Regions from separate parts of the Paenarthrobacter sp. YAF11_1 genome, predicted to be linked through region 3. Evidence: riboswitches for the same ligand, from Rfam matches in the RefSeq annotation. Region 3 holds a riboswitch; each other region holds the start of a gene.
What was found. Region 3 has a riboswitch for thiamine pyrophosphate ahead of thiO (glycine oxidase ThiO). Riboswitches for the same ligand answer to the same signal wherever they lie in the genome.

Region 1 (2,195 bases), on a different contig from region 3:
CAGGCCAAGGCAGAGGCAACTCGGGCTGCACTGGCAACGATTGCTGCTGCGGCCCACGCTGCCCACTTGCACGATGACGAAGTTCACCGTGCGGAAGAGCAGGCACGGGCCGCCGGCCAGCAGCAGGCAGCTGCTGGGGCTGCAGCACAGGCCGGGGCCGGAGAACAGGCTGCCCATGAACCAGACCGGGACGCATCGGTTCGGGACGCACGTTCCACTCCGGTTCTGCGATTCGGCGGCGAAGAGGTTGCCCTGCCATTCGGGGAACACCATGAGGAACCTCCGGCCGCCAAGCCGGCCATGAGCCTGGATCTCCTGGCCGAAGCGTTCTCCCACCTTGGTGCGGCACCCGAGGCACGGCCCGAAACCGTGGTTCCTTCCAAGGCAGCCGCTGCACCCGAAGCCGCCGTGGCGCGGCCTGTCGATGAGGGCCCTGAAGCTGCGTCGGCGTCGAAGTCACGCCGTGGGCGCCGCAACCGCAGTGCGAGCCGCGCCCAGGGCGCAGCCAACGAGACCAGCGTTGAGCACCACGAGGTTACGGCTACGGCAGCGCGTGGAACAGCTCACGAGGCCAAAGCACCGGCTGAGCCTGCCAAGAAGGTGGTGTCCGAGGAACCCATCATCCTTGGGGTTGGCGTACCTGCTTCGGAGCTCTAGCATCTGATCCGCAAAGGCCCTGCAGTAACCGTCACCGGCGGGTACTGCAGGGCCTTTTGCTGTCCGCGCTCAAGGGTCACATCCGGTCTTCTGCGTGGCGCAGTTCCCGGGCCGTGCTGCTTCCCGGCTACGCTGGTGGACTGACACGGGGTGCCGGGCATAGGGCCAGGCTGAGATCCAGACCCGTTGAACCTGTCCGGTTAGCACCGGCGAAGGGATGTCCCCATGACGTCATCGTCGTATTCTCCCGTGTACCCTTTGGTATTTTCCGGCCGTGAAACGCCCCGCGTACTGAGCATCGCGGGCTCGGACCCCTCCGGCGGTGCCGGTATCCAGGCAGACCTTAAGAGCATTGCCGCGCTGGGCGGGTACGGCATGGCGGCGATCACCGCGTTGACGGCCCAAAACACGCTGGGTGTCAGCGCCGTCCACGTTCCTCCGGTGGAGTTCCTGCGGCAGCAATTGGAAGCGATCAGCACGGACATCGCCATCGACGCCGTCAAGATCGGCATGCTGGGTGACGCCGCGGTCATCGATGAGGTCCGCGCCTGGCTCGAGGCGGTGCGTCCCGCCGTCGTGGTCCTTGACCCGGTGATGGTGGCCACCAGCGGTGACCGCCTCCTGCGAGGCTCTGCCGAGCAGGCCCTGCGCGCGCTCCTGCCCTTGGCGGACCTTATTACCCCGAACCTGCCGGAGCTCGCCATGCTGTTGGGGGAGCCTGAAGCTGCTGATTGGGAGTCGGCGTTGAACCAAGGCAAGCGGCTGGCAGCTGAGTGCGGCAACACGGTCCTGGTGAAGGGCGGACATTTGGCAGGGACGGAATGCCCGGACGCGTTGGTCAACACCAGCGGACTCCTGCGCCAGGACGTCATTGAGGTAGCAGGACCCCGCGTGGAAACGAAGAACAGCCACGGCACGGGCTGTTCGTTGTCGTCGGCTCTGGCCACCGTCCAGGCCCGTACCGGCGATTGGGAAGCTTCCTTGCGCGAGGTCAAGCCGTGGTTGCTGCAGGCGCTGCTGCATTCGGACAGCCTCGATGTAGGCCAGGGAAGTGGGCCGGTCCACCATTTCCACCACCATAAGATCCTGAGGCCGGGGGAATTTGCCGCGGCTCTGTGGAAGGAAGCCACTCCGGAGCTCGAGGCAATCTACAGGCTCAGCTTTATTGACGGCCTGCAATCGGGCGACCTCCCGGAAGCAGCGTTCAATTACTACCTTGCCCAGGACGCCATCTACCTCAACGGCTACTCCAGGGTCCTGGCGCGAGCGGGCGCCCTTGCACCCACTGAAGAGGAGCAGCTGTTCTGGGCCAAAGCGTCCCAACAGTGTCTGGAAGTCGAATCGGAACTGCACAGGAACTGGCTCAGCACCCGGGAGGCATCCTCGGTAACCGGGCCCGTCACCAAGTCCTATGTGGACCACTTGGTGGCATCAACGGCCACCGGCAGCTACTCAGTGGTGCTGGCGGCCATCCTGCCGTGCTACTGGCTCTACGCGGAGGTGGGCCAGCAGCTCCATGCATCCTTCGTGGACGCTGG
Region 2 (2,195 bases), 410 kb from region 3:
GCTCCTTTGCACAGTTCCTGCTGGCGTTCCACATTTTCCCGCACCAGGTGGAACGGCACGTGGCCAGGTCCTTCCACCATCACCTGCACATCGAACTCCCACGCCCGCTGTGTCAGTTCGGCGAGTGTATCCAACTCGGCGAACTGGGCTGCGTCGTTGGCATCGGCGGTTGCGCCCGGGCGCAGGCCGTCGCCCAGCGAGAAGGCGACGTCGTACTGGGCGAAGATTTCGCAGAGCTCGTCAAAATGCGTGTAGAGGAAGTTTTCCTGATGGTGCGCCAGGCACCAACCCGCCATGATCGACCCGCCACGGGAGACAATTCCCGTGACCCGGTTGGCGGTCAGCGGCACATATCGCAGAAGCACGCCGGCGTGGATGGTCATGTAGTCCACGCCCTGCTCACATTGCTCGATCACAGTGTCCCGGAATATCTCCCATGTCAGCTTGTTCGCCTCGCCGTTGACCTTCTCCAGCGCCTGGTAGATGGGGACCGTCCCGATGGGGACCGGGGAGTTGCGGATGATCCACTCCCGGGTGGTGTGGATGTCGTCGCCAGTGGAGAGATCCATGACGGTATCGGCACCCCACTGAGTGGCCCACTGCAGTTTGTCCACCTCCTCCGCGATGGAGCTCGTCACGGCTGAGTTGCCGATGTTGGCGTTGATCTTCACCAGGAATGCCTTGCCGATGATCATCGGCTCTGACTCGGGATGGTTGATGTTGTTGGGAATGATCGCCCGTCCTGCGGCGACTTCGCTGCGGACCAGCTCAACGTCGCAGCCCTCCCGCAACGCGACGAACTGCATCTCCGGAGTCACCGTGCCCTGCTTGGCATAGTGCATCTGCGTGACGGTTTTACCTTCGACGGCGCGGCGGGGCACCGGTTGAGTGCCCTTCCACTCTGCTGATGCTTCGCCGCGCCGAACCGCAGACTTGCCGTCGTCCAGCAGGTTTCGTTCCCGTCCGCGGTAAGCCACGGTGTCACAGCGGGCTTCGATCCATGAAGAGCGGAAAGGCTCAAGCCCTACAACGGGATCGCTGCCGGGACCCGCCGTGCGGTACACCTGGAACGCCGGGTTTGCTTTGCCGTTGGGGGAGGGCTCCAAAGCGATCTCCGTGACGGGCACCCGGATCCCGTGGTCCGGGTCCTCAAGGTAGGCCAATGAATGGGATTTCAGCGATTGCGTCACGGATTCCGGTGTCTTTGCGCTGGAGTCGGCCCGGTTTTGGGCAGGGCTGTGCTGTGTTTTGGTGGTGCTCAAAGGATTACTCACTTCCTTCGCCGGCATTACCCGGACAGGTTCAACGGTCGCAGACTGCATCAGTCCGATCTCAGCCCCTGCAGGGGCCCCCGTGTGGTCGTAGACGAAGCTACCACAGCTCCCCGGAGGCTCCCAGTCACATGGAGTCCGGGGTTGCAGCAACCTGAACTCCCTTGGACTTGCGGACTAGGCTTTTTCCATGGCCAAGATCATCGAATTCACCGGACCCGTGCTCGTGTCACGGAACGACCAGCGCCATGGGATGTGGTCCGTGGACGGCACCTTGACGTTTGTGCGCCCCACGAAGGCACCGGACTGCGTTCTAGATGGCTGGGTCCTCCCGGGCTTCGTTGATGCCCACTGCCACATCGGTTTGGGAGTGGGCGGCGCTGTTGACGAGCGGACCACCCTTGCCCAAGCCCAGGCTGACCTCAACGCAGGGACTCTGCTGATCCGGGACGCCGGATCACCCAGTGACACCCGTTGGGTCCAGCAACGTTCGGACGTGCCCCGGCTGATCCGGGCCGGAAGGCATATTGCCCGGAGCCGGCGCTACCTCCGCGGTTTGGGGCATGAAATCGAACCGGAACAACTCGTGGAGACCGTTCGGAAGGAAGCCCGGGATGGAGACGGGTGGGTCAAGTTGGTGGGGGACTGGATTGACCGTGGCGTGGGTGACCTCGCTGCCTCCTTCCCCGCGAAAGTCGTCAAGGACGCCATCTCTGCCGCCCACGATGAAGGTGCCAGGGTGACGGCCCACTGCTTTGCCGAAGACACAGTGGACGACATGCTGGATTCCGACATCGACTGCATTGAACACGCGACCGGCCTGCTGCCACGACACATTCCGCGTTTGGTGGAACAGTCCGTGCCGATCGTTCCTACCTTGGTCAATATCGCGACCTTCCCGGACATCGCTGCCCAGGCTGCTCC
Region 3 (2,195 bases):
CGCGCTGCTGAGCGATCGGCTCGCGGAAATGGGCCTCGATCCCGAGGAAGCCATGCTGCCGTTCCAGCGTTCCTTCGATCACTTCCATGAACGCACCAAGCCCGGGGACTGGTTCGAATCCGTGATGAAGGCATACGTCATCGACACCGTCTCCTCGGACTTCTACCGGGCTGTCGCTGCCTTCCTGGATCCAACAACACAGCAGTTCGTGGACCGGGTTGCCTCTCCCGACCAAGCAACCGAGGTACTTCGGGTCCTGCTGCGGCGGGCCTTGGCCGATGACCCTCGACTCGCCTCGCGACTGGCGTTGTGGGGCCGCCGGCTGGTGGGGGAAGCGCTGACGCAGGCGCAGAGGGTGGGCATGGAGCATCCACAGTTGGGGCCAACACTGAAAAGCGGTGGAGATGCCCGCGCCGCAGTCAAGAGACTGACGGGCGAGCTCGCCGAGCGGCACTCACGCCGGATGACGGCCCTGGGCCTGACTGCATAGCGGCTTGGCCGGGCTTATGTCCGAAAGGCTTTAAGCGGCCAGGCTCAGACGGTGTCCAGCGCTTCCAGCAGCGACTTGGCCGCCGTCGTCGGATCCGCAGCTTCAGTGATGGCGCGGACCACCACAATCCGGCTGGCTCCGGCAGCCAGTACCTGCTCCACATTGCTGAGATCGATCCCGCCAATGGCGAACCAGGGCAGGTTTACGGCACCGCCGGTGGTCTCATCTGCACGCTTGCTCGCTTCTGCGGCATATGTGACCAGGTCCAGGCCCACGGCTTCCCGGCCGGGTTTGGTGGGCGTTGCCCAGACGGGGCCTACACAGAAATAGTCCAGGCCTCCCTGTCCTGGTGATGCTGCGATGGCGGCATTTACCTGCTCGGGGGAGTGGGTGGAGAGGCCGATCGTTACGGGCTCCGGAAGCAACGTCCGAGCCACCGTCAACGGCAGGTCCTTTTGCCCGATGTGAAACACCGGAGCCCCGGAAACGCTGGCAACATCGGCGCGATCGTTGACAGCCCAGAGCCGTCCATGACGTTGCGCAACTCCTTGCAGGACCGCCAACAGCTCCAATTCCTCGGCTGCTTCCAGGGTCTTGTCGCGCAGCTGGATGATGTCCACCCCGCCCTCAAAGGCAGCGTCCACAAAGTCTTCAAAATCGCCCTGCCGTTTCCGGGCATCAGTGCACAGATACAGGCGGGCGGTGGCGAGGGCATCAGTCGGGGTCATGGAAACCAGAGTAGTTCCTCTAAACTGGGCACGTACTGCGGGAGCCGCGACGTTCGCTATATGACTGTCCGGCTGAGAGGGCTTCAGCGCCGACCGCTTGACCTGATCCGGCTAGTACCGGCGTAGGGAAGGAAACCGGAATGGCAGATCCCCGCCAAACCTCCATGCATGCCGATGTGGCTGTCATTGGTGGCGGCATCATCGGTCTGGGCATCGCCAGCGAAGCACGCCGACTTGGCCGCTCAGTGGTGGTGATCGATCCCGCACCGGCTGCCGGAGCCACATTCGCTGCCGCCGGAATGCTCGCCCCCGTGAGTGAATTGCATTACCAGGAGGAAGACCTCCTTGAGCTGATGCTGGAATCGTCACGGCTTTGGCCGTCCTTCGCCGCAAGCCTGACCCGCGGAGGAGAAGACACCGGATACCGCACGACGCCGACAATCGCCGTGGGTGCCGACGCCGCGGACCGCAGGGCGCTGGCAGACCTCCGTGCGGTGCAGCTCGCAGCAGGCCTCGGGGTTGAGCCGCTGTCGTTGCGCGACGCCCGGGACCGCGAACCCCTCCTCAGCCCCCAAATTTCCAGTGCCTTCGATATTCCCGCCGATCACCAGGTTGATCCCCGGAAGCTCGCGGCATGCCTGCTGTCAGGATTGGGACGCCACACGGCCGGCGACTCCAGCTGGGTTTCGGGGGCTGGGGACGGGTTTGCCGTGGCCTCGACGGCGCTCCGCTTGCTGTGGGACCGAGGGCGGGTCTCCGGCGTGGAACTCACGTCCGGTGCCGCTGTCCACTCCACAGAAACGGTGGTCGCCAACGGACTGGGGGCGGCAGGCCTTGAGGGGCTGCCGGACGGGCTCAGCCTTCCCGTGCGGCCCGTGTATGGCGACATCCTCAGGCTTCGGGTGCCTGAACACCTCCGGCCCCTGCTCACTTCCACCGTCCGAGGGATGGTCCGCGGAGTGCCCGTCTACATCGTG
Region 4 (2,195 bases), on a different contig from region 3:
GATCCGGTCCACCAGGTCTTTCCAGACGGACACGCGGTGCTCCACCACCACCAGCGTTGCGCCGGTCTTGTCGAGGCAGCGCTTCACCGCGTCACGCACCTCCAAAACGCCTGCCGGATCCAGGTTGGCGGTCGGTTCGTCCAACAGGATCAGGCCCGGCCGCATCGCCAGGATGCCCGCCAGTGCAAGGCGCTGCTTCTGCCCTCCGGAGAGTGCCGCCGTTGGGTGGTCCAACGCCACACCGCCGCCGGCAGCGGTACGCAACCCGACGTCGTCGAGCGCTTCATGGACGCGGGACCAGATCTCGTCCCGCGGCACAGCAAGGTTCTCGGCACCAAAGGCCACGTCGTCGCCAACCCGCGACAAGACCACCTGCGTTTCCGGGTCCTGCTGCATCAGCCCGGCGCGGCCCCGCTGCTCCCGGGGCGCCACGCCGTCGATCAGCAGCGAACCTGACTCGTCCGAGTCGTCTTCCTCATCGCCCAACACGCCGGCAAGGGCGTGCAGCAGCGTTGATTTGCCGGCACCGGAAGGTCCCAAAAGGAGAACCCGCTCGCCCGGTTCAATCCGGAGGTCCAACCCATGAATGGCCGGAGTGGACCGGCCGGCATGCCGCCAACCCCAGCCCTCGGCGGAGATGGCGGCAGGCCGTACCGGGCTGCTGTTGTTGCTGCCGCTCTGCGTGGCGGGCATCAGCTGAAGACGGGCTCCGACGCGGCCTTGCGCGATGCAAAGGAGCTCAGCACGCCGGTTTTCGCCAAGCCACGGGTGGCAATCCAGGACAGTGCGCCGGCGATGATGGCACCCGAGATGGTGGTGAAAGTGATGTACGCCAGCTTGTCCACGGCCTCATAGGCGATGTTCCAGCCCCACGGGAGGAAGGAGTCGTTCAGGCCGCAGAAGAGGCCCGCACCGGCACCCGCGAGGAGGGCCGTGGGCAGGTTGAACTTCTTGTACCGGAACGCGGCGAAGATGAGCTCTGCGCCCAAACCCTGCAGGACTCCGGAGATCAGGACGGTGGTGCCGTACTGGGAACCCATGATGAGCTCACCGGTGGCCGCGACGGCTTCACAGAACAACGCTGCGCCCGGCTTGCGGATAATGAGCATGCCCAGTACAGCGGGGATCATCCAGCCACCGGCAATCAGGCCGGTGAGCGGCGGATACGTCGCGTTCATGGGGATGGAAACCAGCGCGGCACCCTGGGACCAGGCCCAGAAGATCACGCCGCCTGCGATGGCGATAAGAGCCGCCACAACGATGTCTACAACACGCCAGTTGTAACTGGCCTTCTTCACGTTTACCGTGGTCATTTTTCTGCCTCCTGAGGTTACAGGAGGGGAAAGTGCTCCCCGGATTTCCAACCGGCCTGCGCCGCCCGGATCCGGACACTCTGAGAAGCTCGACTCCCTTGCGCCGGTACTAACCGGATCAGGTTCGAGGGTCTGCGGCTGTCCGCACTCTCAGCGCCCTCGCGTCTCCTGCATCTCTGCAAGGTCCGACGGCGGCGCTCCCCTGTCGTTATCAAATCTGCCCTGATGGGCTGGTTCAGTTTACACCTGCGCGTGTTGCGGGCGCTGGTCCGTGGCCGGCAGGTGGTCACAATCGGACGTTGAGAGGTCCGCTCTACACCCTTCGCGCCGGTCTTGGCATGCACACCAGGCCCCACAACAAAACCCCCTGCGTTGCGAGGCCCCCTCTACACCCTTCGCGCCGGTCTTGGCATGCACACCAGGCCCCACAACAAGACCCCCTGCGATGCGAGGCCCCCTCTACACCCTTCGCGCCGGTCTTGGCATGCACACCAGGCCCCACAACAAGACCCCCTGCGTTGCGAGGTCCGCTCTACACCCTTCGCGCCGGTCTTGGCATGCACACCAGGCCCCACAACACCCCCCTGCGATGCGGGGCCCGCTCTGCGCCCTTCGCGCCGGTCTTGGCATGCACACCAGGCCCCACAACAAAACCCCTTGCGTTGCGAGGTCCGCTCTACACCCTTCGCGCCGGTTTTGGCATGCACACCAGGCCCCACAACGAGACCTGAGAGAATGATCCAGCAGACTCGACCGCGGCAAAGGGGCACTTTTCATGAACAATCCACCCAGTCAGGATCACACTGTCGGCGAGGGCACCATATCCGAGCCACGGCTCGCTGCCAGTGTCATCCTGCTCCGTGATTCCCCGGGCGGGCTCGA

Region 1: another riboswitch for thiamine pyrophosphate. It lies ahead of thiD (bifunctional hydroxymethylpyrimidine kinase/phosphomethylpyrimidine kinase); the one in region 3 lies ahead of thiO (glycine oxidase ThiO).
Region 2: another riboswitch for thiamine pyrophosphate. It lies ahead of thiC (phosphomethylpyrimidine synthase ThiC); the one in region 3 lies ahead of thiO (glycine oxidase ThiO).
Region 4: another riboswitch for thiamine pyrophosphate. It lies ahead of AB4Y77_RS07930 (ECF transporter S component); the one in region 3 lies ahead of thiO (glycine oxidase ThiO).

Annotation. Positions count from the first base shown of each region.
Region 1 is NZ_JBFRDF010000017.1:27,793-29,987, reverse strand. It holds gene AB4Y77_RS20775 (Rne/Rng family ribonuclease) at 1-657, shown strand, start outside; TPP riboswitch at 794-892, shown strand; gene thiD (bifunctional hydroxymethylpyrimidine kinase/phosphomethylpyrimidine kinase) at 883-2,195, shown strand, end outside.
Region 2 is NZ_JBFRDF010000001.1:28,054-30,248, reverse strand. It holds gene thiC (phosphomethylpyrimidine synthase ThiC) at 1-1,262, opposite strand, end outside; TPP riboswitch at 1,258-1,365, opposite strand; gene AB4Y77_RS00180 (amidohydrolase family protein) at 1,462-2,195, shown strand, end outside.
Region 3 is NZ_JBFRDF010000001.1:441,403-443,597, reverse strand. It holds gene AB4Y77_RS02180 (ferritin-like fold-containing protein) at 1-490, shown strand, start outside; gene thiE (thiamine phosphate synthase) at 535-1,218, opposite strand; TPP riboswitch at 1,246-1,364, shown strand; gene thiO (glycine oxidase ThiO) at 1,359-2,195, shown strand, end outside.
Region 4 is NZ_JBFRDF010000004.1:85,629-87,823, reverse strand. It holds gene AB4Y77_RS07935 (ABC transporter ATP-binding protein) at 1-693, opposite strand, end outside; gene AB4Y77_RS07930 (ECF transporter S component) at 693-1,313, opposite strand; TPP riboswitch at 1,391-1,527, opposite strand; gene AB4Y77_RS07925 (NUDIX hydrolase) at 2,089-2,195, shown strand, end outside.